Regions from separate parts of the Phytobacter cepae genome, predicted to be linked through region 1. Evidence: predicted binding sites of a transcription regulator. Region 1 holds the regulator's gene; each other region holds the start of a gene.
What was found. The regulator LexA, encoded in region 1, represses DNA repair genes until DNA is damaged. The targets are predictions, from matches to a motif close to TNCTGTATGTACATACAGNA.

Region 1 (7,789 bases):
CGCTACTGGCTGCGTGAAATTTTGTTGTGCGCCAACGGTGAACCCTGGCTTGCCGGGCGCACGGTGGTGCCGGAATCAACGTTAACCGGCCCGGAACTGGCGTTGCAGAAACTCGGCACGACGCCGCTCGGGCGCTATCTCTTCACATCATCTACGCTAACACGAGATTTTATTGAAGTCGGTCAGGTTGAAGCGCTGTGGGGGCGCCGTTCCCGCTTGCGTTTGGGTGGAAAACCGCTGCTGTTGACCGAACTGTTTTTGCCTGCATCACCGCTGTATTAAGAGGAAAGAAGAATGGAGTGGAGTCTCACGCAGAATAAGCTGCTGGCCTTTCACCGGCTTATGCGCACGGATAAGCCTATTGGGGCTCTGTTGCTGCTCTGGCCGACGCTGTGGGCGCTGTGGGTGGCGACACCGGGTGTTCCGCCGCTGTGGATCCTGCTGGTGTTTGTTGCCGGTGTCTGGTTAATGCGTGCGGCAGGATGTGTGGTCAATGACTACGCCGACCGCAAATTTGATGGGCACGTTAAGCGTACCGCCAATCGCCCGCTGCCCAGCGGGGCGGTGACGGAAAACGAAGCGCGGGTGTTGTTTGTAGTACTGGTGCTGCTGGCGTTTGTGCTGGTGCTTACTCTTAATACCATGACCATTCTGCTCTCCGTCGCCGCACTGGCGCTGGCCTGGATCTACCCCTTCATGAAGCGCTATACCCACCTGCCGCAGGTGGTGCTGGGTGCGGCGTTTGGCTGGTCGATCCCGATGGCCTTTGCTGCGGTGAGTGAATCCGTGCCGCTGAGCTGCTGGATTTTGTTCCTGGCTAATATCCTGTGGGCCGTGGCGTACGATACCCAGTATGCGATGGTGGACCGGGATGACGATCTGAAAATAGGCATTAAGTCGACGGCGATTCTGTTTGGTCGCCATGACAAGCTGATTATCGGTATCTTGCAGCTTGCGGTACTGGCACTGATGGTTGCGGTGGGCGAGATTAATGCGCTGGGCTGGCACTTCTACTGGGCGGTGCTGGTAGCGGGCGCGCTCTTTGTTTATCAGCAAAAATTGATTGCTAACCGTGAGCGGGATGCCTGTTTCAAAGCCTTTTTGAATAATAACTACGTGGGGCTGGTGCTGTTTTTGGGCCTGGCAGTGAGTTATCTGAATTATTGATAATGCTATTCTGACGCTTATCTCTCCCTATCAGAGAGAAGGATCCCCATAAAAAAAGCGAGCATGATCGGTCCCCTCGCCCCTCCGGGGAGAGGGTTAGGGTGAGGGGGAACATGCGGCTCTGAGGGGCATTCCGTTCACCTTATGTTCCTTGCTTTTCTGTCACGCCAGAACCCGTGAACGTGCCAGGGTGGTTCACCGCCACCACCCTGGCGACCCGGGCTCCCGGCCAGGAAAACCGCCGCTAACGCGGTTCACTCAGCGTATTCCTTCAGGCTTATCGGGGACGGGCGGAGGTAACGTCCCTGTAAATCCGCCCTCGCCGCGCATCCCTGCGCGTCGCCCCGGCCTTGCGGATACGCTTCGCCGATTTTCAGCCGGACCCTGTCATCGCGGTGACTGTTTTATTCTCATTGGGCAATATTATCGCTGTAAAACGTAATATTACAGAGGCTCCCTCTCCCGGTGAGAGAGGGCATGAGGCAGCACAGCCCTTATTCGCTCTGCGTCGCGCTCTCAATCGTCAAACGCACATCCGACGTAATCAACTCCGCCAGCAACTGATAAACCGCCAGGGTCTGCGCCGGTTCCGCATCGCCGGTATCACTGATGAAACCTTCGTCACGCAGGGTCAGCACCAGGGTACTGAACACCGCCTTGTCGAAGAACTCCGGTGCGTTAATGCCGTGTAGCACCGAGAGACGCTGAGCCAGTGTGCGGCTCTCTTTCTCCAGCGTACTACGGTTAAACGACGGGTTAGCGCTCAGCAGCCAGAAGGTGATGGCATAGCGCTGCAGCGTTTCGCGTGCACCCGCAGCCAGCAGCTGCAAGGTACGGGAATGCGCCGGATTGATGTTCAGTTGCCCGTCTTTGATGGTGACCAGCCCTTGACGCAGCATCTCTTGCGCCAGACTGTCCAGCACACCTGCCAGCTCCTCTTTTTCCCAACGCAGGAACAGTTCTGCTTTCAGCATCGGGTAGAGCAACTCGACATGACGCAGCATCTCGTCCTGCGAGATGTGACGGTGCTGCGTGAGGATGGCGGCCATCAGTGACGGCAACATCAACATATGCGCGATGTTGTTACGGTAGTAGGTCATCAGCACCGCCTGTTCGCGCGGCAGAATGATGATGTCGCCGATGGTGTCTTTCTCCACCTCAAACTTGTTCATCTGCAGGGCGTGGGCGATGAGTTCAGAAGCGGTGGCCGTGGGCACCGTTGAATCCTCTGCATAGGGCACATTCCGCATCAGATTCAGGTAGCAGTCCAGCTGCTCCGTGAGTTGTTCACGGGTCAGTGAACGCTGGCGCGAAGCGAGCAGGGCGGTACAACACAGGTTCATGGCATTGGCTGCCCCGGCGTTGTTGATGCGTACCATCAGATCGGCCGCGATAGCATTGACGGTTGGCGTGAGCCAGGACGGACGCACCGCTTCGATAGGATCGATAGACTCGCGCCATTCCGGCACTCGCTGATTAAGATAGGCCGTCAGCGGGATAGGCTCGCCAAAGTTCACATAGCCCTGGCCAAGGTTACGCAGCTTGCTCAGGCCGCGTAACATCTGCATAAAGCCTTCTTTCTCTTTCGTCGCCCCGCGCAGCTCTTTAGCGTAGGTACCGACTTCCATCACGTGCTCGTAACCGATATAAATAGGCACCAGCGTGATAGGACGCGTGCCCCCGCGCAGCATTGCCTGGATGGTCATCGACAGGGTGCCGGTTTTGGGATCCAGCAGACGACCGGTACGTGAACGCCCGCCTTCCACAAAGTACTCAACCGAATAACCCCGCTGGAACAGTTCGCCCAGGTATTCGCGGAACACGGTGGAATAGAGTTTGTTGCCTTTGAAAGAGCGACGAATAAAGAACGCCCCCAGACGGCGGAAGATAGGGCCTGCTGGCCAGAAGTTCAGGTTAATACCGGCAGCGATGTGCGGCGGCACCAGCCCCTGATGATAGAGCACGTAAGAGAGCAGCAGGTAGTCCATATGGCTGCGGTGGCAGGGCACATAGACAATTTCATGGCCGTCATGGGCCAGTTGGCGTATGCGCTCGGCGTTGTGCACGTTGATGCCCTGGTACAGGCGGTTCCAGGTAAAGCTGAGAATACGGTCAGAGAGGCGAATCATCTCGTAAGAGAAGTTCGCCGCGATCTCTTCCATCAGCGCGATCGCGTTTTGCTGCGCCTTATCATGGGAGATTTTCTTGCTGCGCGCTTCGTCTTCAACGGCGCGGGCAATGGCTTTCGAGGCCAGCAGCTTGTTGAACAGATCCTGACGCGCAGGCAGCCGTGGGCCCACCGCAGCGAGACGCTGGCGAGCAAAATGCATACGCGCCACGCGCGCCAGTTTTTGCGCGATGATTTTATCCGTGCCGTGTTCAGTGGCCATGCGGCGCAGTGAAACTGGCGGTGAGAAACGCACAAAGCTGTCACGTCCAAGCCAGGAGATGGCAAAGAATTTCTGAATGCCATTGAGCATACGCAGCGGCGGATTCACTTCGCCCTTCTCGCGGCCTGGCGAACGACCGAACATCATCGAAACCGGCACCATCTGCACATCCAGGTCGGGATGGCTACGGTGCAAATCGAGGTAGTCGTGAAACAGCTTGATGGACTCTTCTTTCGGTGTGTACCAGGTAAATACCCGCGGCCCACCATGAATGAAGATATATCGCGGCAGCTCCACGCCGTCGATCACAAGCGGTTCAAACGGGTCCGGCAAATCATGTGCCAGACATTGAGCGCGTAACGTCAGTAAGTCGGCCTTAGAGTTATAAGGCAAAACATACATAATAGGGCGTGAGGTATCGAGCCCCAGTTCCTGTGCGGGTTCCGCAGGGATAGACTTACTTTTTACCAGCACGCTTAATGGTAAATTAAGTAATTTGTAGTAAATTCGTGGCCAGCCGGACATAAAGGATGTAAAGCCTCTGGTTATTAATGCCAATGCGCCGCAAGAATATCAGAAAGCGCGCACAAATTCTTTTGTACCTCTATAACCTTACATAGAGATTGATGCTCATAACATAAAAAGGTTCTTTTAATGGCCAATAACACCACTGGCATGACCCGTATTATCAAAGCAGCCGGGTACTCCTGGAAAGGCGTCCGTGCCGCCTGGATAAACGAAGCTGCCTTTCGTCAGGAGTCCGTTGCGGTCATTCTGGCAATTATTATCGCTTGTTTCCTTGATGTCGACGCGATCACCCGCGTATTGCTGATTGGCTCGGTAGCGCTGGTGATGATCGTTGAAATTCTCAACAGTGCGATTGAAGCGGTCGTTGACCGTATTGGTTCCGATTTTCATGAACTTTCCGGACGGGCAAAAGATATGGGTTCAGCGGCGGTGCTCATGACCATTCTGGTTGCTCTCTTCACCTGGATTTCACTGCTGTGGGGCCATTTCCGATAAGCCTTCCAGAATTGCGCTAACTGCTGGTTTTTTGCGTAATTTTGGTTTCAAAATCGCCTTTAGCTGTATATACTAACAGCATAACTGTATATACACCCAGGGGGCGGAATGAAAGCTTTAACGGCCAGGCAGCAAGAGGTGTTCGATCTCATTCGCGATCGAATCAACCAAACCGGCATGCCGCCGACGCGTGCGGAGATCGCGCAACAGTTGGGGTTCCGTTCCCCAAACGCTGCCGAAGAGCATTTAAAAGCGTTGGCGCGTAAAGGCGTACTTGAGATTGTCTCTGGCGCATCGCGCGGTATTCGTTTGTTGCTGGAAGTCGAAGAAGACGCCGGTTTACCGCTGGTAGGCCGTGTTGCTGCAGGTGAACCTCTGTTGGCTCAGCAGCATATTGAAGGCCATTATCAGGTCGATCCTTCTCTGTTCAAACCGAATGCGGATTTTCTGCTGCGCGTAAGTGGAATGTCCATGAAAGACATCGGCATTATGGACGGTGACTTGCTGGCAGTGCATAAAACGCAGGACGTACGTAATGGTCAGGTCGTTGTCGCGCGCATTGACGATGAAGTGACCGTCAAGCGACTGAAAAAGCAGGGTAATACGGTTGAATTGCTGCCTGAAAACAGCGAGTTCTCGCCGATTGTGGTCAATTTGCGCGAGCAAAACTTCACGATCGAAGGTCTGGCAGTCGGTGTGATTCGCAATGGCGAATGGCTGTAACCCTCAATTGTAAGCCGTGGTAGCGCTCTGTGTTGTCACGGTTTTTTAATAAAATTCAATTACTTAGATATCTTTCCTTTCTTTTTTTCTCCTCTCTTTCTGCCGATAGACGTTCTTAAAAATACCGTCTGGATGGTTAAAAATTCCGAATAAATCCACCACGTCGTTATCCGTGACTACAATTATTATCACGTTCAGCAGATTACGAACGTAACAAAAATGGATGAATACTCGCTATTCAAAACCGAACGATGAGGAAATGATTATGAATAAAGACGAAATCGGCGGTAACTGGAAACAGTTCAAAGGTAAAGCGAAAGAACAGTGGGGCAAATTGACCGACGATGATATGACCATCATCGAAGGTAAACGCGACCAGCTGGTAGGTAAAATTCAGGAACGTTATGGCTACCAGAAAGATCAGGCGGAAAAAGAAGTCGTTGATTGGGAAACCCGCAACGAATACCGCTGGTAGTCCTTTTTCCCTCTGAATATGCATTAGAGTGACTACCCTGCCCGACGGTACATGGACGTACCACTCTTTTCAAATCACACTGCTTAAAAGAGAAACCGCCGCTAGCGCGGTTTTTTCTTTACCAGAATCGAGTGATCATGGTGGCATTCACCCTGATGACGACACGCTTCCACTTCGGCGCATTTAGCGCACAAACCATGTGCTTCGATGACATTATGACGTAAGGCAAATCCTAATTTAGCCGCCAGTGCATGCATAATATCTTCTGCGCCTTCCGCTTGTTCTTCTTTAACTACGCCGCATCTGTCGCAAATAAACATGGCCGACGTGTGGGTCGGTTGATCGAACAGATGGCACAGGACGTAGCTGTTGGTGGACTCTACTTTGTGCACGAAACCCTGTTCCAAAAGGAAGTCCAGCGCGCGATAAACGGTAGGGGGTTTCGCCTGCGGTTCGCTCTCCCGCAGCAGATCCAGCAGATCATAAGCGCTTATTGCACCTTCCCGCAGACTTAGCAGACGCAGAACTTCGAGGCGCTGTGGCGTCAGACGCACATTGCGCTGCACACACAGTTTTTCAGCCTGCGCTAGCATCTCTTGCGAAGTGGTCTTGTCCATTGTCGTCCTCTCATTTCCCGGCGGCATAATTCCTCACTTTACCATGTTCTGCACTAAACGCCGAGATCGGGCTTCTTCCTCCGGCTTTCACAATCGCATTACGTCTTCTATAAATAATGAGGGTCAATTCTTATAACTATAATTTCTGCCAGTAATTACCTGTTTGGCAGAATTAGACATTTTTCCGGTGTTATTCGCAGCAATAGAGCATTCCTGTTCATGTAAAAAGGAACAGGGCATAAAAAAAACTCATCTGACTACGAGACGCATAATTGTGAAAAACAAACTCAAACTTTCAGTGGTCGCTATCGCTGTCTCCTTTTCCGTGGCCAATCAAGCGGGAGCAGCGAATACCTGGGCGGAAGCGCGTAATGATGCAATGGGGGGGACGGGGGTGGCGTCTGCCAGTTATGGCAGTGCGGCATTAATTAACCCGGCACTTCTGGCAAAAGCAAAACCTGAAGATGATATATCCGTTATTCTGCCAAGTTTTACCGCGCAAATTAACGATAAAGACGATCTGCGTAATGAAATTGAAGACATCAATGACAAGATCGACTACTACGGCGATGTTGTTGATGGTCTTTCACTGGGCGATGTTCTGGCTGACCCCATTGGTACCGTCAACCAGTTCCAGAGCGCCGCAGGCGATCTTGCGGACTCCCTTGAATTCCTGAAAGGCAAGCGCGCCAGTGCGAATGCGGGGGCGGGGATCGCGGTTAGTATTCCAAACGACACGTTGTCGGTCGCCTTTGTCACCAAAGCGCAGGCTCATGCCTTTGTGACCACCTCTATCGATCAGCAGGATATCCAGTATCTGCGTGAAATGGATGATCCCAACGACCCGGGTGATTTTGCGACGGCAAGCCTGAGGGCGTTGGATGCCGCAGTGCGGGGTTCCGATCAAATTAAGGACAACCTCAATTCTACCGCATCAGGTCGCGCTGCTATTGTCTCCGATTTTGGCGTGGCTTTTGCGCACCAGTTTGAAGCGGGCGGCGTGCCGTTGATGGTGGGTGTAACACCGAAAATGCAGAAAACCTGGCTTTATAACTACACCACCTCAATCAGTGACTACAACAAAAATGACTGGAAAAAGGATCGTTATCGTAATGACGATACCTCGTTCAACATTGACGTAGGTCTGGCTGCGGATCTGACTGAAAACTTCACGGTAGGCTTAACCGGGCAAAACCTTATTTCTAATAACATCGATACGAAAGATGTCCGCGTTGAAAACCGTCGTACCGGTGAAGTGAAGAGTTATAAAGACACTTACCAAATCAGCCCGTTGGTCACTGCCGGTGTGGCGTGGCAGAACGAGCTGTTGACGTTAAGTGCAGACGGTGACCTGACCGAAACCAAGGGCTTCAAAAGTGAGAAGAACTCTCAGT
Region 2 (7,789 bases), 2.5 Mb from region 1:
CTCTTATCTTATTTATTCTACACACTATAAGGTTGGCAAAACCTGCCGCCGATGCAAGCGAAACGTAATATCAGGGCTACTGAGGGAGCGCTCTTTTTTGCTGCTGGAGATCGGCCTCGATACCTTCCCGGACATCCTGAGGGATCTTCAACGCATCACCAAGGGCGCTGAGATAGCTACGCTCCATAAAATGGTCGATATCAATCGCCGCGCAGCTCAGGAAGTAAACTTCCAGCGCCTCTTCTTCATTTTTAATGTCTCGTGCCAGACGCTGCGGATCAAGTGGCTGCTCAATCGCCTTCGCTACCAGTGCTCTGCCCTGCTCTTCGACACCCGCTTCTTTAAGCTGATGTTCAATGGCGGCACGTTCTTTATCATCTATGTGTCCATCACTTTTGGCGGCAAACACCAGAGCCAGAATCAGTCGTTCAGTACGAACATCCAGCGGTGAGCTCGTTTGACCGAACTGAGGTTCGCCTTGATGCGCCGTACGCACTTTGTCTTTATATTTGTTCCAAAGGACGGAGCCGGCCACTGCCCCACCGCCGACTAATAATGCACCGGTGCCATATTTGGTCAGTAGTTTACGCGATGATTTACTTGCGACCAGCAACCCCGCAAGGCCACCCAGCGCACCGGGCACAAGCAGCTTGCCCAGCCCCTGTTCGGAAGATGAATGTTCAGACGAGCCTTTTTGGCCCAGAAGAGATTGGAGTTGATTCAACCAGTTTGACATGATGTCCCCCGCTTAAGCGATGCCAGAAAGGTTCAGCGTAAGCGAGGGGGTGTCAGGAAATGTCTAAAACAGCAAAAGATGAGAAAATTCTAACCGCTTATTGATGCTGATACTCAGCTTTGCCCGCTTTGCAATCAACCTGAACCAGATAATGGATATCGGTGCTCTTACCACGCACCGTCAGCGGTACGCGCCATTTATCGTCTTTGCCCTGAATGTCCTTCGGGCTAATCCAGGCTACGGGGTCAGCCTGACCCAGTTTTTTCTGGTCATCAGCCCAGCGCACAATCCGGTTTTGCAGATAGTCACGTTTAACGCTGGCCGCGATACCGTCAGCATTCATTCCTTCACAAACAGGAAATTTCACCGTTTTTTCATTATCGATGGTGACGGTTTTGTCATCAGCAGCAGAACTCACGAAGCTCGCTGCCAGTAATGCCGTACCGAATAACACTCCTGCTATTTTCATGCTTTTCTCCTGTGCATTTAGCCCATTCAAAGCATGGTACAAATTACTGGCAGTGCAAGCCGAATCAGGCGGCTGAACGCTTCGATGCACGCTTGATGTCAACGGCTGCGGTGTCACCTGCGGTATCATCAGAAGCCGCGACAGGCGCGGACTCTTCAGCTTCCGCAGAAGGCAATTTACCTGACTTGAAAATATGGCTGAGAACCTCTTTTTGCTCTGCAAGCCACATCGCCATTTGATCACGCTGTTCGCCTTCCAGGGCCACCGGCGCATCGCCAAGCCAGGTCTCAAGTACCTCGGCCAGATCAAGCATTTTGTCGTAGGCGTCCGCTTCCTTTTTACTGGCAAAAGACATTTTTTCCTCACCGTTACGAATCACAACATATTTAACTTCAACCGCCATGATACAGCCCTCACCTGTTTATATATACAGTATATTACGCCACATGGGTCGGTGGCGCAAGTCGTAAAAGACAGACGCAAACGTTTTCGTATATACTGCGGCCAGGTTTTTTTGAAGGTGAAAAGCGATGACTCTTTTAGGAACTGCGCTGCGTCCGGCAGCAACACGGGTGATGTTATTAGGCTCTGGTGAATTGGGTAAAGAAGTGGCTATCGAATGCCAGCGTCTGGGGATTGAGGTGATTGCTGTCGATCGCTACGCAGATGCGCCTGCTATGCATGTTGCCCATCGTTCGCATGTTATCAATATGCTGGATGGCGAGGCACTGAAAGCGTTGGTCGCTCTCGAAAAACCGCATTTTATTGTGCCTGAAATTGAAGCCATTGCGACGGATATGCTCATTGAGCTGGAATCTCAGGGGCAACATGTTGTGCCTTGCGCACGCGCCGCGAAACTGACCATGAACCGGGAAGGCATTCGTCGCCTGGCGGCTGAAGAGCTTGGGCTCCCGACTTCCAGCTATCGCTTTGCCGACAGCGAACCCGCATTCCACCAGGCGGTTGAAGAGATCGGTTTACCCTGCATTGTTAAGCCGGTCATGAGCTCTTCCGGTAAAGGTCAGAGTCTTATTCGTAGCCGCGATCGGTTAGCCAACGCCTGGCAATACGCCCAACAAGGCGGACGTGCCGGTGCGGGCCGCGTTATCGTCGAAGGCGTAGTGAATTTTGATTTCGAAATTACCCTGTTAACCGTGAGTGCCGTTGACGGCGTCCATTTCTGCGCGCCGGTTGGCCATCGCCAGGAAGAGGGCGATTACCGCGAGTCCTGGCAGCCTCAGTATATGTCCGACCTCGCGCTGGAGCGCGCGCAGGACGTCGCGCGTAAGGTAGTTCTGGCTCTGGGCGGGCATGGCTTGTTCGGCGTTGAACTGTTCGTGTGCGGCGATGAGGTGGTGTTTAGCGAGGTGTCTCCCCGCCCGCATGATACCGGCATGGTGACGCTGATTTCGCAGGACGTTTCAGAATTCGCCCTGCACGTGCGTGCCTTCCTCGGTCTGCCAGTAGGTCAGATTCGCCAGTACGGGCCGTCTGCCTCTGCGGTGATCCTGCCCGAGCTCCAGAGCCAGAACGTGACCTTTGATAATGTGCAGGGTGCCGTTGGCGCAGGCCTGCAGGTGCGTCTGTTTGGTAAACCCGAGATTGATGGCACCCGTCGCTTAGGCGTCGCATTAGCCACGGCAGAAACTGTAGAAGAGGCGGTTGAACGAGCGAAAGCCGCGGCGGCTGCAGTGAAGGTTCAAGGTTAAATCTGGTAAGCATCCCCGGTGGCGCTTCGCTTACCGGGGCTACGGGTTTTATTTATATTCGACCAGGTAGGTCAGTTTGCCGTTTGCTTTCCCGGCGGTCACCGTGCTGCCGGTCTTGATATAACGCGCATAGAGCGGAATGGTCATCATGGCATTCACACCAGACACCAGTGTTCCCGTTGTGGGTTGTGAAAATTTCATTGGCGTTAGCACGGTATCCGAACTTGAAAGCTGAATGCCAATGCCCGTGGCACTGCCTGTCTCGCTGCTGATAGCCATAATACCGTTGGTGTCATTAATGACGCTGGTGGCGGGCGTGAGGCTCAGGCTCCAGATCGCGTTAGTGGTGATGGGATTGGCAACGGTAGTGACGGTATTGCTGCTGCTATACTTAAGTATGTTGTAACTATAAAATTGCGGGCCACCGTAGTTGCAATTGATGAGGTCGATAGACGCTTTCACCCACGGGGTTACTGAATTTACCGCAGCAAATACGGAGATATTATGTTTCCCGAGATCAACTGTTTTACTGGCTTCTGCGAGCGTACAGGTCGGTTGGGTAAAGGTAAGCTTGCCGGTAAGGCTGGGGCGAAAAACCGCAAAGTCGCTGCCGGGTGAGTTCTCCCCGCCTACCACGGTTTCCACTTTCGGTAACGTAGTCAGGTCAATTGAACTGGCGGTAATCTCACCCGTTTTGATGAGCACATACGTGATATCGCCGTTAGGCGTTGTGGTATTACATGAATAGTTGTAGCTAGAAACGCATGAGCCAAAACTGTAATTTTTATTCCCCAAAACACGGTTGGTGCTGCTGGTCAGAATGACCATACCTATCCCCTCAACGCCGGTCTGATAAACAGTGCCAAGGCTGCTGCCCTGCCATGACGACGGCACAGGCACCGCACCGCCGACAAATTGCCCTTTCACATAATAATTACTGGCGGTAAGGCTGTTATTACAATTAACCCTGTAATAAGTGTATTTGTTATTACGTGCCGTTATTCTGTAAAGTTCAGTGCCGGGGGTAATATCTTTCGGCATCTGTATTGCTGCGGGGTTCAAACTTAAACTGGCAGTAACAATTGTTCCATTAGTCTGATCACCGCTTGAATAGCTCACTAATTTGCACGCTGCCTGAGAAACCAATGAAAAACTTAGTGTGCTGAATATCACTACGACTAAAAGTAGGTGTCCTTTTCTCATTCCACACTCCTTTAATTATTTTGTAACCGCGTCATAAATTTGTGTCGCACCGTTATCATCTACCCACCTCACCTGAAACGGTGTCGCGGCTTTAAGCGGCAACGGAAAATTCCGCGTCTTTCCTGGCCCAATCATGTCAACAGGCCACTCCCCCTCTTTGCTCGTCACTGACACCAGTGACACATGCCAGCCCGTGGGATTTGTCACCGCGACGCCCTGCCCCGTGCTCTGCCAGATAAGCTCCCGCACCGCTGTCGCCGGACTCCCTTTTAGCCCCGCCGGGCGATAAAACACTTTCACTCTGGACTGCAGCGCGACCTGCAGGCGATTCTTTTCCTTTGCAGGAAGCTTTACGGGCACATCCAGTACGTTGAGCCAGAACACGGATTCGCGGTCTACAGGCAATGCTGAAGCATTGACCATGCGCAGTCGCAACGTTTTGGCGCTGTCGCCATCCACGCGGGCTATCGGCGGGAAAATCACAAACGGGGTGCGCAGCGTCGTCGGGTCAGCATTCACCTCGCCGTTATCCAGCCAGCTCTGTACCAGCACCGGCTTACTGCTACGATTTTTGATAGGAACGGTGACTTCACGCGCTGTTGCGTTATAAATCACCCTTGTATTATTCATTACAATGCTGGCGGTGGCATGGGCTGAAATAAGCCACAACACGCTGATACAAAAAATATTTCGCAACATTCCCTTGCTCCCGTAATATCCGGAACGTCCTTTTGACGCTGTAAGACGGACAGTGCGTAGAGCGGAATGATAAAAGCGCTGAAGTGGGGAAAAATAATCTTATTGAAGTGAAAGCTATAACCAGGAAAAACACATAAAAAAACCGGCACGCATTTGCGCACCGGTTTGTCATTTCAGCCGGGATTATCTGCCCCGGACAAGCAACTTACTTCGCGCCTTCTACCGCTTCGCGAGCCAGTTTGGTGATGCGGTCATAATCGCCAGCTTCCAGCGCGTCGGCCGGAACCAGCCAGGAACCGCCGATACACAGCACGCTTTTCAGCGCCAGGTAATCACGGTAGTTCGCCGGAGAGATGCCGCCAGTCGGGCAGAAACGAACCTGAGAGAACGGACCTGCGATAGCCTGCAGTGCTTTGGTGCCCCCATTGGCTTCCGCCGGGAAGAATTTGAACTCTTTCAGACCATAGTCCATACCCAACATCAGTTCAGACACGGTGCTGATACCCGGAATCAACGGAATGGAACCCTCGGTTGCCGCTTTCAGCAGCGGCTCAGTCAGGCCCGGGCTGATAGCAAATTGTGCACCGGCTTCGGTCACTTCTTTCAGTTGCTGCGGATTCAGCACGGTACCTGCGCCGATGATCGCATCCGGCACTTCTTTCGCAATCGCACGAATAGCATCCATAGCGCATGGTGTACGCAGCGTCACTTCCAGTACGCGAACACCGCCCGCAACCAGCGCTTTCGCCATCGGGACGGCGTGCTCCAGTTTGTTAACAACAATAACCGGCACAACCGGGCCAGTGGTCAGGATTGCTTCTGCACTCGTTTTCCAATTTTTCATCAGAGTTTTTCTCTCGCCAGAACGAATAATCTTGTCGTTTTTAAAAATCGATACAGGTTGCGCCCTGTTCCGCGCCGGACAGTTTCTCACGTAACGCGCCGAACATTTCACGCCCCGTGCCCACGCGCATGGCGCTCAGGTCAGGAATATGTGGCTGGCGTGCGGCCAGTTCTGCTTCATCTACCAGCAGCGTGAGTTCACCCGTCTGCCCGTTCACGCGGATCATGTCGCCGTCGCGAACTTTAGCCAGCAAACCACCGTCGTAGGCCTCAGGCGTGACGTGGATGGCGGAAGGCACTTTACCTGAAGCACCAGAGAGACGTCCATCGGTAACTAACGCAATTTTGAAACAGCGGTCCAATAATACACCAAGTGGCGGCATAAGTTTATGTAATTCTGGCATACCATTCGCTTTTGGCCCTTGATGGCGCACCACCACCACGCAGTCTTTATCCAGCAGCCCTGCCTCAAAAGCAGGTAATACGTCATGCTGACTTTCAAAGACCACCGCTGGCGCTTCGATAACCTGATATTCAACCGGTACGGCAGACGTTTTCATTACCGCACGACCGAGGTTGCCGCTGAGGACTTTTGTTCCACCATGGCGTGAGAACGGCGCATCAACCGTAGCAATAACATGGGTGTCAAGCGGGGCCGCCGCCCCTTCACGCCAGGCGAGCTCACCGTTATCCAGCCATGGCTCCAGGGTGTAGCGCGAGAGACCGAAACCGGCAACCGTGTTGACGTCTTCATGTAACAGGCCGCCTTTGAGCAGTTCACGCATCAGCACCGGCACGCCACCCGCTGCCTGGAAGTGGTTAATATCGGCGGGACCGTTCGGGTAGAGTTTCGCCATCAGCGGCACCACTTCGGAGATCTCTGAGAAATCATCCCAGTTAATGATGATGCCTGCCGCTCTGGCCATCGCCACAAGGTGCATGGTGTGGTTCGTTGAGCCGCCCGTTGCCAGCAAGGCAACGATACCGTTTACCACTGCTTTTTCGTCAATCATTTTGCCAAGGGGCATCCATTCGCTGCCGTTGCCGGTCAGGCGCGTCACCTGACGCGCGGCCGCCGAGGTTAATGCCTCACGCAGGGGAGCATCGGGATGGACAAAAGAGGAGCCCGGCAACTGCATCCCCATGAACTCAATTACCATCTGGTTGGTATTGGCAGTACCGTAGAAGGTGCAGGTGCCCGGTGCATGGTAAGAAGCCGCTTCCGATTCCAGCAGCGCCATACGATCAACCTTCCCTTCCGCATAAAGCTGGCGGATGCGCACTTTTTCTTTATTTGGCAGGCCGCTGGCCATCGGGCCTGATGGAACAAACACCGCCGGCAAATGACCAAAGGAAAGTGCTGCCATCGCAAGGCCCGGTACGATTTTATCGCATACGCCCAGGTACAATGCGCCATCAAACATATTATGCGACAGACCCACCGCTGCCGACATGGCAATGACTTCACGACTGAGAAGCGAAAGTTCCATACCGTCCTGGCCTTGCGTGACACCGTCACACATCGCAGGCACGCCCCCCGCGACCTGACCGATCGCATTCACTGAGTGCAACGCTTTGCGAATAATAGTGGGATAGGTTTCGTAAGGCTGATGTGCGGAGAGCATATCGTTGTAGGAGGTAATAATGGCGATATTGTTACGCAGCATACTTTTCAGCCCGGCTTTATCTTCAGGCTGACAAGCCGCGAAGCCGTGTGCCAGGTTGCCGCAGGCTAACGACGAACGGTGGACCGTTTCGCTCTTCGCTTGTTCTATGCGTTTAAGGTAGGCCGACCGGCTTTCGCGCGAGCGTTCCGCAATACGGTTTGTTACGCGTAACAATACTGAGTTCATAAAGGCTCCTGAAATTCATCTGTTCAGAGCAACGTAATGCTTCGTATGAATCAGGTGAATGATTCCACCTTCTTTCCCGTAGCCACGCGCCCTAAAGGCAAAATCGCTGTCGCCAGTGTAATAAAAAAAGCCCCGCTGGTGAATCCAGTCGGGGCTTGAAAGATGAAAAATTGTCCTGATTTCTGTGTTAGATCATGTTACCGGTAAAATGACGTAACACCCTCTGTTCATCCGTTACTCAAATTCGTTCCAGGAACGGCCATCACGCGTGATCATG
Region 3 (7,789 bases), 1.5 Mb from region 1:
CAGTACAGACGTTTTGCCGCTTCCCGCCCCAGCAAGCACCAGCAGTGAGTGTTCACCATTTACCACCGCCCGTGCCTGTGCCGGGTTCAGCGGCGAGGATTCGATGTCCTTGAAGAAGTCCGCGTATTCAGTGAGCATTTTTTGCGTCCATGCCTGATTATGTTCGGCACGACGTCCTTCGGTATCCTGCAGCCACAACTGGCACTGGCGCCATAGTTCGCGACAATTATCAAACGTCTCCAGCCGTCGGAGTGGTACCGGCAGCGCGTCGAAAGCGGTATTAAGCTGCTGTTTGAGTCCCGATAATTGTGCACGTGTCAGCCAGGCGGCGTGGTTAACCCGACCCGCAATGGCATCGAGCTGGGCGGAGAGCACGCCAGCGGCCACCTCGCTCATCTCCTCGCTCCAGCGCTGCCAGCGCTCGTTGAGATGCTGAAAGAAACGTTGAGTTTCCCCCCACTCTGTTCCGTGCAGACGCACGACCTTATTATCGGCAAGGATGAATTCCAGCTCGCCCCACACCAGTCCACGTTTGCACTCAATGGTCAATAACTGGTTGAAAGGAATGAGGTACTCATGCTTGTCGCCGGACACTTTTACCCCGGCATTGAGTAGAACGATTCGGTCGTAGGGATGCTGCGCCAGACGTTTTCCTAATGAGGTTGCTTTAAGTTCCATCACACATCGTTTCTCAGCTGACTGTGAATCTCAGTGTAACCGCCAGAGAAAACGTGCTCCAGTCTAAAAAATCATTACAATTGACCAAAACATTCACTGAATGGATTACAGCGAGGCGTTATGCGTACGGTTTTGAATATTCTGAATTTTGTATTGGGCGGCTTTGCCACCACATTAGGTTGGTTAGTTGCCACGGTGGTGAGTGTGGTGCTGGTTGTGACACTGCCATTGACCCGCTCCTGCTGGGAAATCACCAAGCTGTCGCTGATTCCCTGGGGTAATGAAGCCGTCCATGTGGATGAACTGGAACCCGGCACCAAAAATTCGCTGCGCAATGCTGGCGGAACGGTACTCAATCTTGTCTGGTTTGTGCTGTTCGGCTGGTGGCTGTGCATAATGCATATTTTTGCTGGTATCGCACAATGCATCACCATCATCGGCATCCCGGTGGGGGTGGCCAATTTCAAAATTGCCGCCATTGCCCTATGGCCGGTGGGTCGTCGCGTCGTCCCGGTTGAGGTTGCGCGTGCGGCACGTGAGGCCAACGCCCATCGTCGTTTTCAGTAACAGGATGTTGAGTTTATGCTAAGCCCCCTGGTACGCCGTTATACATGGAACAGTGCCTGGCTGTATAACGTGCGCATTTTTATCGCCCTGAGTGGCAGTGCCGCGTTACCATGGTTACTTGGCGAGGTAAAGCTGACCATCCCGCTAACGCTTGGCGTGGTGGCGGCGGCACTGGCTGACCTTGATGACAGGCTGACCGGGCGACTGCGCAACCTCATCATCACCCTGATCTCGTTTTTTATCGCCTCGGCATCGGTGGAGTTACTCTTCCCCTGGCCCTGGCTGTTTGCGCCTGGACTGGTTATCTCCACCATCGGTTTTATTCTGCTGGGGGGGTTGGGGCAGCGCTACGCCACTATCGCGTTTGGCGCACTGCTGATCGCAATTTACACCATGCTGGGGGCTTCGCTATATAGCGTCTGGTATCAGCAGCCGTTGCTGCTGCTTGCGGGGGCCGTCTGGTTTAACCTGCTTACCCTGGCAGGGCACCTGGTGTTCCCCATCCGCCCTTTACAGGACAATCTTGCGCGCTGCTATGAACAGCTCGCACATTATCTTGAACTTAAGTCACGCCTTTTTGATCCTGATATCGAAGATGAAAGCAAAGCGCCGTTGTATGAACTGGCGCTGGCTAACGGGCAACTGGTCACGACGCTGAACCAGACTAAGGCGTCGCTGTTAACACGTTTGCGTGGGGACCGTGGTCAACGTGGCACGCGCAGAACGTTGCGTTATTATTTCACCGCTCAGGATATTCACGAACGCGCTAGCTCATCGCATATTCAGTACCAGGCATTGAGAGAGCACTTTCGTTATAGCGACATCATGTTTCGCTTTCAGCGCCTGATCTCTCAGCAGTCTCAGGCCTGCGCGCATCTTGCGCAGGCTATCTTATTGCGCAAACCGTATCAGCACGACAATCGATTTGAACGTGCCTTTATTCATCTTGATGCCGCACTCGACAGAATCCGAGCCAGTGGAACCACACCCAGTGAACAACTCAAGGCGCTTGGGTTTCTGCTGGATAACCTGAGGGCGATTGATGCGCAACTGGCATCAATTGAATCAGCCCAGCCGCAAACGTCGTTGCTAAATGAAACGGAGAGCATGCTGGCTGACGACAGCTTGCATGGGTTAAGTGATGTCTGGTTACGGCTACGCAGCAACCTGACCCCGGAATCTGCCCTTTTCCGCCATGCGGTGCGCATGTCAGTTGTATTGTGCGTGGGCTATGGCGTGATTCAGATCATGGGGCTACACCATGGATACTGGATTCTGCTGACCAGCCTGTTTGTCTGCCAGCCTAACTATAATGCAACACGCCATCGCCTGACGCTGCGAATCATGGGGACTCTGGCGGGCGTTGCGCTGGGTCTGCCGGTGCTGTACTTCGTTCCCTCCCTTGAGGGGCAATTGATCCTGATAGTCATTACCGGCGTGCTCTTCTTTGCCTTTCGTCTTGTGCAATATGCACAGGCCACCATGTTTATTACGTTACTGGTTTTACTCTGCTTCAACCTGCTTGGTGAAGGGTTCGAAGTGGCTATGCCGCGTGTTATCGACACCCTGATAGGTTGTGCTATTGCATGGGCAGCGGTGAGTTTTATCTGGCCGGACTGGCGCTTTCGGAATCTCGCGCGCGTTATTGATCAGGCTTTCAATGCAAATTGTCGCTATCTGGATGCTATTCTCGAGCAATACCATCAGGGGCGGGACAACCGTTTGACATACCGTGTTGCTCGCCGTGGGGCCTATCATCGCGATGCGGAGCTGGCCTCTGTTGTCTCTAATATGGCCTCTGAACCGGGTACGTTAGCCCAACAGCGCGAAGTCGCATTCCGTCTACTTTGTCTGAACCATACGTTCACCAGCTATATCTCCGCTTTGGGCGCGCATCGTGAGCAGCTCACGCATCCGGCTATTCTACGTCTGTTAGATGATGCGGTGTGCTATGTCGATGACGCGCTGCATCATCAACCTGCCGATGAAGAGCGCGTAAAATTGGCGCTGGCAGACCTTTCACGACGAATTAAACATCTGGAACCGCGGCCTGACAGTAAAGAGCCTCTTGTGTTGCAGCAAATTGGTTTACTGATCGCCCTCTTACCTGAAATGTGTCACTTACAGCAACAAGTCGTTCAGTGATGTTCCCAGACTTTGCTGTCCAGAGCGTTGAACCAGTCTATAAGCTCCTGGCGCTTAGTTGCCGGGAGCGCGGCTTCATGAAGACCGAAAATGGCGCCTTCCAGGGCCAGAAGCACTTTAACTCCCAGATTTTTATTCATCTTTTTAATGCGTAGCCAGCAGACTTTCGCTCCCAGCATGCGAAGCATTTTCACGTCTCGTACGCCGGCTTCACAGAGGAGCGCTTCCAGTTGAAACGTCAGATTTGGCAAATCCTTCAGTCGTAACATGGCCTTCCGCTGCTTGATTTCAGAGCGCGCTGCGTTCAGTGAACAGGAAGACAGTCGCACCAGCAGGGGGATATCCCGCCATAAGGTTTCATCGACGTAATAGTAATTGAGATAGATATCACGACCACGCTTCTGATAGGTCAGTAACGGTGACTGTCGTTTTACTGTATAAGTTGCACTTTCTTCACATACGCGTAAGTACAGTTCCCCCTTCGAGACCATGGCAAAAACAACGTTATCAACCGCCAGGCTATAGCCGCCAAACAGGGCCCGGGATTGAACTTTTCCCAATGGGGCGAGGTATTCCTGAGATAAATAGATCCTTTGATAGGATATGCTTTTCATGATTATTTCCTTGTAAATCATGGAGTAAAACAGCATCTTCGTTAACGGATCCGTTATTCAGGAACATAGGCAAGTCCGCGGCGCTCAGCAAGAAAATTTTACGCTTGTAGATAATAAGGCAGCAAAATTGCGAGCCTCTTTCAGAAAATGAGGTTGATCTTTAAACGCACCAGGGTTACTGTATAAACATACAGTAACTACCAGGGCTGGGCTGATCATGTACCACTCATTAAGCCGTGCAAATCGTTCAACACAATTCACTTCCGCACCTCGTGCACAAATCATCGATGCTCCAACCGGGCTTATCAGTGAGGTGGTTTATCGTGAAGACCAGCCCGCAATGACCCAATTGCTACTATTGCCGCTGTTGCAGCAACTCGGTCAGCAGTCACGCTGGCAACTCTGGCTCACGCCGCAGCAGAAACTGAGCCGTGAGTGGGTGCAATCTGCCGGGCTACCTTTAACCAAAGTGATGCAAATCAGCCAGCTTTCTCCTGACGTCACGCTCGAATCCATGATTCGTGCATTGCGTACGGGTAATTACAGTGTTGTTATTGGCTGGCATGCCGAAGAATTGACGGATGATGAGCATCATCAACTGGCCGTGGCGGCAGAAGAAGGAAATGCGATTGGGTTTGTGATGCGACCAGTGCGTCGCGATCCTCAGCATGCCAGACAGCATTCCGGGATAAAAATTCACTCAAATTTGTATCATTGAGTAAAAATAAGATAAATCCTGGCATTAATTTTACTTCTGATGCCCTTTGCAGGTTTATCAACTAAATAGCGCGCCAGGTCATGCGCGCCGCGCCTTCCAGCGTTTACACACTGATGATTGCTTGCGCATAATTGTTAAATAATGTGTATACAAAGCCTTTTTTTTCATATGCCTGACGGAGTTCACACTTGTAAGTTTCCAACTACGTTGTAGACTTTACATCGCCAGGGGTGCTCGGCATAAGCCAAAGATATCGTGAAGATATCTGCTGAGTAACAAGTGAGCAAGGCCCCCGGTGAAGGATTTAACCGTGATTTCTCTCCGAGATTTCCATGGCGATTTTTGGATGATAACGAGGCGCAAAAAATGAAAAAGACAGCTATCGCGATTGCAGTGGCACTGGCTGGTTTCGCTACCGTAGCGCAGGCCGCACCGAAAGATAATACCTGGTATGCAGGTGGTAAACTGGGCTGGTCTCAGTTCCATGATACTGGCTTCATCCCTAACGATGGCCCGACTCATGAAAACCAACTGGGTGCTGGCGCGTTCGGTGGCTATCAGGTTAACCCGTATGTTGGCTTCGAAATGGGCTACGACTGGCTGGGCCGTGAAGAGTATAAAGGCGATACCGTTAACGGTGCTTTTAAAGCTCAAGGCGTACAGCTGACCGCTAAGCTGAGCTACCCGGTAGCAGACGATCTGGACATCTACACCCGTCTGGGTGGTATGGTTTGGCGTGCAGACTCTAAAGCAAATGTTCCTGCTGCAGGCGCTCACTTCAAAGATCACGACACCGGTGTTTCCCCAGTATTCGCTGGTGGTGTTGAGTGGGCAGTTACCCGCGACATCGCTACCCGTCTGGAATACCAGTGGGTTAACAACATCGGTGATGCTAACACCGTTGGTACCCGTCAGGACAACGGTCTGCTGAGCGTAGGTGTTTCCTACCGTTTCGGCCAGCAGGAAGACGTAGCACCAGTTGTTGCTCCGGCTCCGGCACCGGCTCCAGAAGTACAGACCAAACACTTCACTCTGAAGTCTGATGTTCTGTTCAACTTCAACAAAGCCACCCTGAAACCGGAAGGCCAGCAGGCACTGGATCAGATGTACAGCCAGCTGAGCAACCTGGATCCGAAAGACGGTTCCGTTGTTGTTCTGGGCTTCACTGACCGCATCGGTTCTGACGCTTACAACCAGGGTCTGTCTGAGAAACGTGCTCAGTCCGTGGTTGATTACCTGATCTCTAAAGGTATCCCGTCTAACAAAATCTCCGCACGTGGCATGGGTGAATCCAACCCAGTTACTGGCTCCACCTGTGACAACGTGAAAGCGCGTCCTGCGCTGATCGATTGCCTGGCGCCGGACCGTCGCGTAGAGATCGAAGTTAAAGGCGTTAAAGACGTTGTAACTCAGCCGCAGGCTTAAGTTTTCCACGTCTTATAAAAAAACCCCGCATTGCGGGGTTTTTTATTGCCTGAAAAAGCGTTTTATTGCTCTTTACCTAATAACGCCTGCAAATCCTGCTTCAGCGAAGACATGGTTGTTGCGTACTTTTCTTTATGCTCGGCATCTTCGATCAGTTGCACAACCGTCTCCGAGAGTGTTTTGCCGCGACGCTGCGCGAGCCCCGCAAGCCGTTGCCAGACAACAAATTCGAGATCGATGGATTTCTTACGCGTGTGCTGATGTTCAGCATTGAAATGACGTTTACGCCTGGCCCGGATGGTTTGTTTCATGCGGTTAATAAGCGAAGCATTGATATGTTTTTCAATCCACGCGTTGACCTGAACCGGTTCATTCTCGAGGGTCAGCAATACATCGACAGCGTCTTTGGCTGCGCTGGCTTCAATGTATCGTGTGATGAGCTCGCCTTCACGATGCTTCTTCACCAGATATTTCCACTTCCAGCCGCTTTCAAGGTTTTCGAGTTGTTGATATTTCATTGCGATCTCAACGTTACCGTGTAACTCTGTTCAGAATATCAGTTTTTTCCTGCTCTGCTGCAAAGAAATCACATTCTGCGGACGAGAGCCGTCATTCAGCGAAAGGAAAACGTGTAATCCGTGTGTGCCGTACAGAGGTTTACGGTATAATCCCGCCCTTTACTTCAGACTAAAAAAACGACTTTGACCATTACAAAACTTGAATGGAATGATCTGATTCCTGAGACCGAAAGTCATCAGGACCTATTCAGTCAGGCCGAATTATCCGAAGACTCTGCCCTATTCCTGGGCGATACCCAACCCCGTTTACAGTACGCGCTGGAGCAATTCCTTCATCCGTCCTCTGATTCGCATTTCATGCTGGTCAAAGCGCCGGAAGAAGCAGAATACCTCGGGGTTCTTGCGCAGGCATTACAAGACCTGCTTCCTGAGACGTCGGAAGTGGTTGGCGGCGATTATCAGGTTTCTGGTTCGACGGTGACGTTTGAACCGGCCAAGGATGCGCTGGCTCGTTTTGCTGGAAAACAGCAGGCGGTCATTGCCGACTGGATTGAAGCGGAGCAGCTATTTGGTTGCGTGCGTCAGTTTAATAACGAAATTACGCTGCAACCTGGCCTCGTTCATGAAGCCAACGGCGGTATCCTTGTTATTTCACTGCGCACACTTATGGCACAGCCGCTGCTCTGGATGCGTCTGAAGACCATGATCACGCGCGGTCGTTTCGACTGGGTCTCTTTCGACGAATCGCGACCGTTGCCCGTTTCCGTGCCTTCCATGCCGCTGGAACTCAAAGTGATTCTGGTGGGGGAGCGTGATTCGCTGGCGGACTTCCAGGAGATGGAGCCGGAAGTTGCGGCACAATCCATTTATAGCGAATACGAAGAGAATCTACAGATTGCCGATGCGGAAACGATGGCACTCTGGAGCCAGTGGGTACTGTTGATTGCACAAAACGCCGAGCTCCCCTCGCCCGCCGCTGATGCCTGGCCAGTACTGATCCGTGAGGCGGTTCGCTACACCGGCGATCAGGAAACGCTCCCGCTCTGTTTCCTCTGGCTTACCCGCCAGTTACGTGAAGTGGCTGCATTTGCAGACAGTGAACGTTTCACGGCTGAGCAATTCAC

Region 2: the regulator LexA is predicted to act here: its motif matches at 1,621-1,640, upstream of ACUY4Q_RS10010 (YebG family protein).
Region 3: the regulator LexA is predicted to act here: its motif matches at 4,181-4,200, upstream of sulA (SOS-induced cell division inhibitor SulA).

Annotation. Positions count from the first base shown of each region.
Region 1 covers NZ_CM135107.1:4,775,575-4,783,363, reverse strand. The annotation lists gene ubiC (chorismate lyase) at 1-282, shown strand, start outside; gene ubiA (4-hydroxybenzoate octaprenyltransferase) at 295-1,167, shown strand; gene plsB (glycerol-3-phosphate 1-O-acyltransferase PlsB) at 1,662-4,082, opposite strand; gene ACUY4Q_RS22390 (diacylglycerol kinase) at 4,212-4,580, shown strand; gene lexA (transcriptional repressor LexA) at 4,689-5,303, shown strand; gene ACUY4Q_RS22380 (CsbD family protein) at 5,569-5,778, shown strand; gene zur (zinc uptake transcriptional repressor Zur) at 5,880-6,395, opposite strand; gene ACUY4Q_RS22370 (conjugal transfer protein TraF) at 6,670-7,789, shown strand, end outside.
Region 2 covers NZ_CM135107.1:2,139,536-2,147,324, reverse strand. The annotation lists gene ACUY4Q_RS10020 (tellurite resistance TerB family protein) at 77-736, opposite strand; gene yebF (protein YebF) at 834-1,205, opposite strand; gene ACUY4Q_RS10010 (YebG family protein) at 1,270-1,608, opposite strand; gene purT (formate-dependent phosphoribosylglycinamide formyltransferase) at 1,736-2,914, shown strand; gene ACUY4Q_RS10000 (fimbrial protein) at 2,963-3,841, opposite strand; gene ACUY4Q_RS09995 (fimbrial biogenesis chaperone) at 4,133-4,816, opposite strand; gene kdgA (bifunctional 4-hydroxy-2-oxoglutarate aldolase/2-dehydro-3-deoxy-phosphogluconate aldolase) at 5,022-5,660, opposite strand; gene edd (phosphogluconate dehydratase) at 5,701-7,512, opposite strand; gene zwf (glucose-6-phosphate dehydrogenase) at 7,747-7,789, opposite strand, start outside.
Region 3 covers NZ_CM135107.1:3,261,162-3,268,950, forward strand. The annotation lists gene helD (DNA helicase IV) at 1-678, opposite strand, end outside; gene ACUY4Q_RS15410 (YccF domain-containing protein) at 799-1,245, shown strand; gene yccS (YccS family putative transporter) at 1,261-3,390, shown strand; gene ACUY4Q_RS15420 (TfoX/Sxy family DNA transformation protein) at 3,384-4,004, opposite strand; gene sulA (SOS-induced cell division inhibitor SulA) at 4,222-4,722, shown strand; gene ompA (porin OmpA) at 5,089-6,147, shown strand; gene matP (macrodomain Ter protein MatP) at 6,210-6,665, opposite strand; gene ACUY4Q_RS15440 (AAA family ATPase) at 6,849-7,789, shown strand, end outside.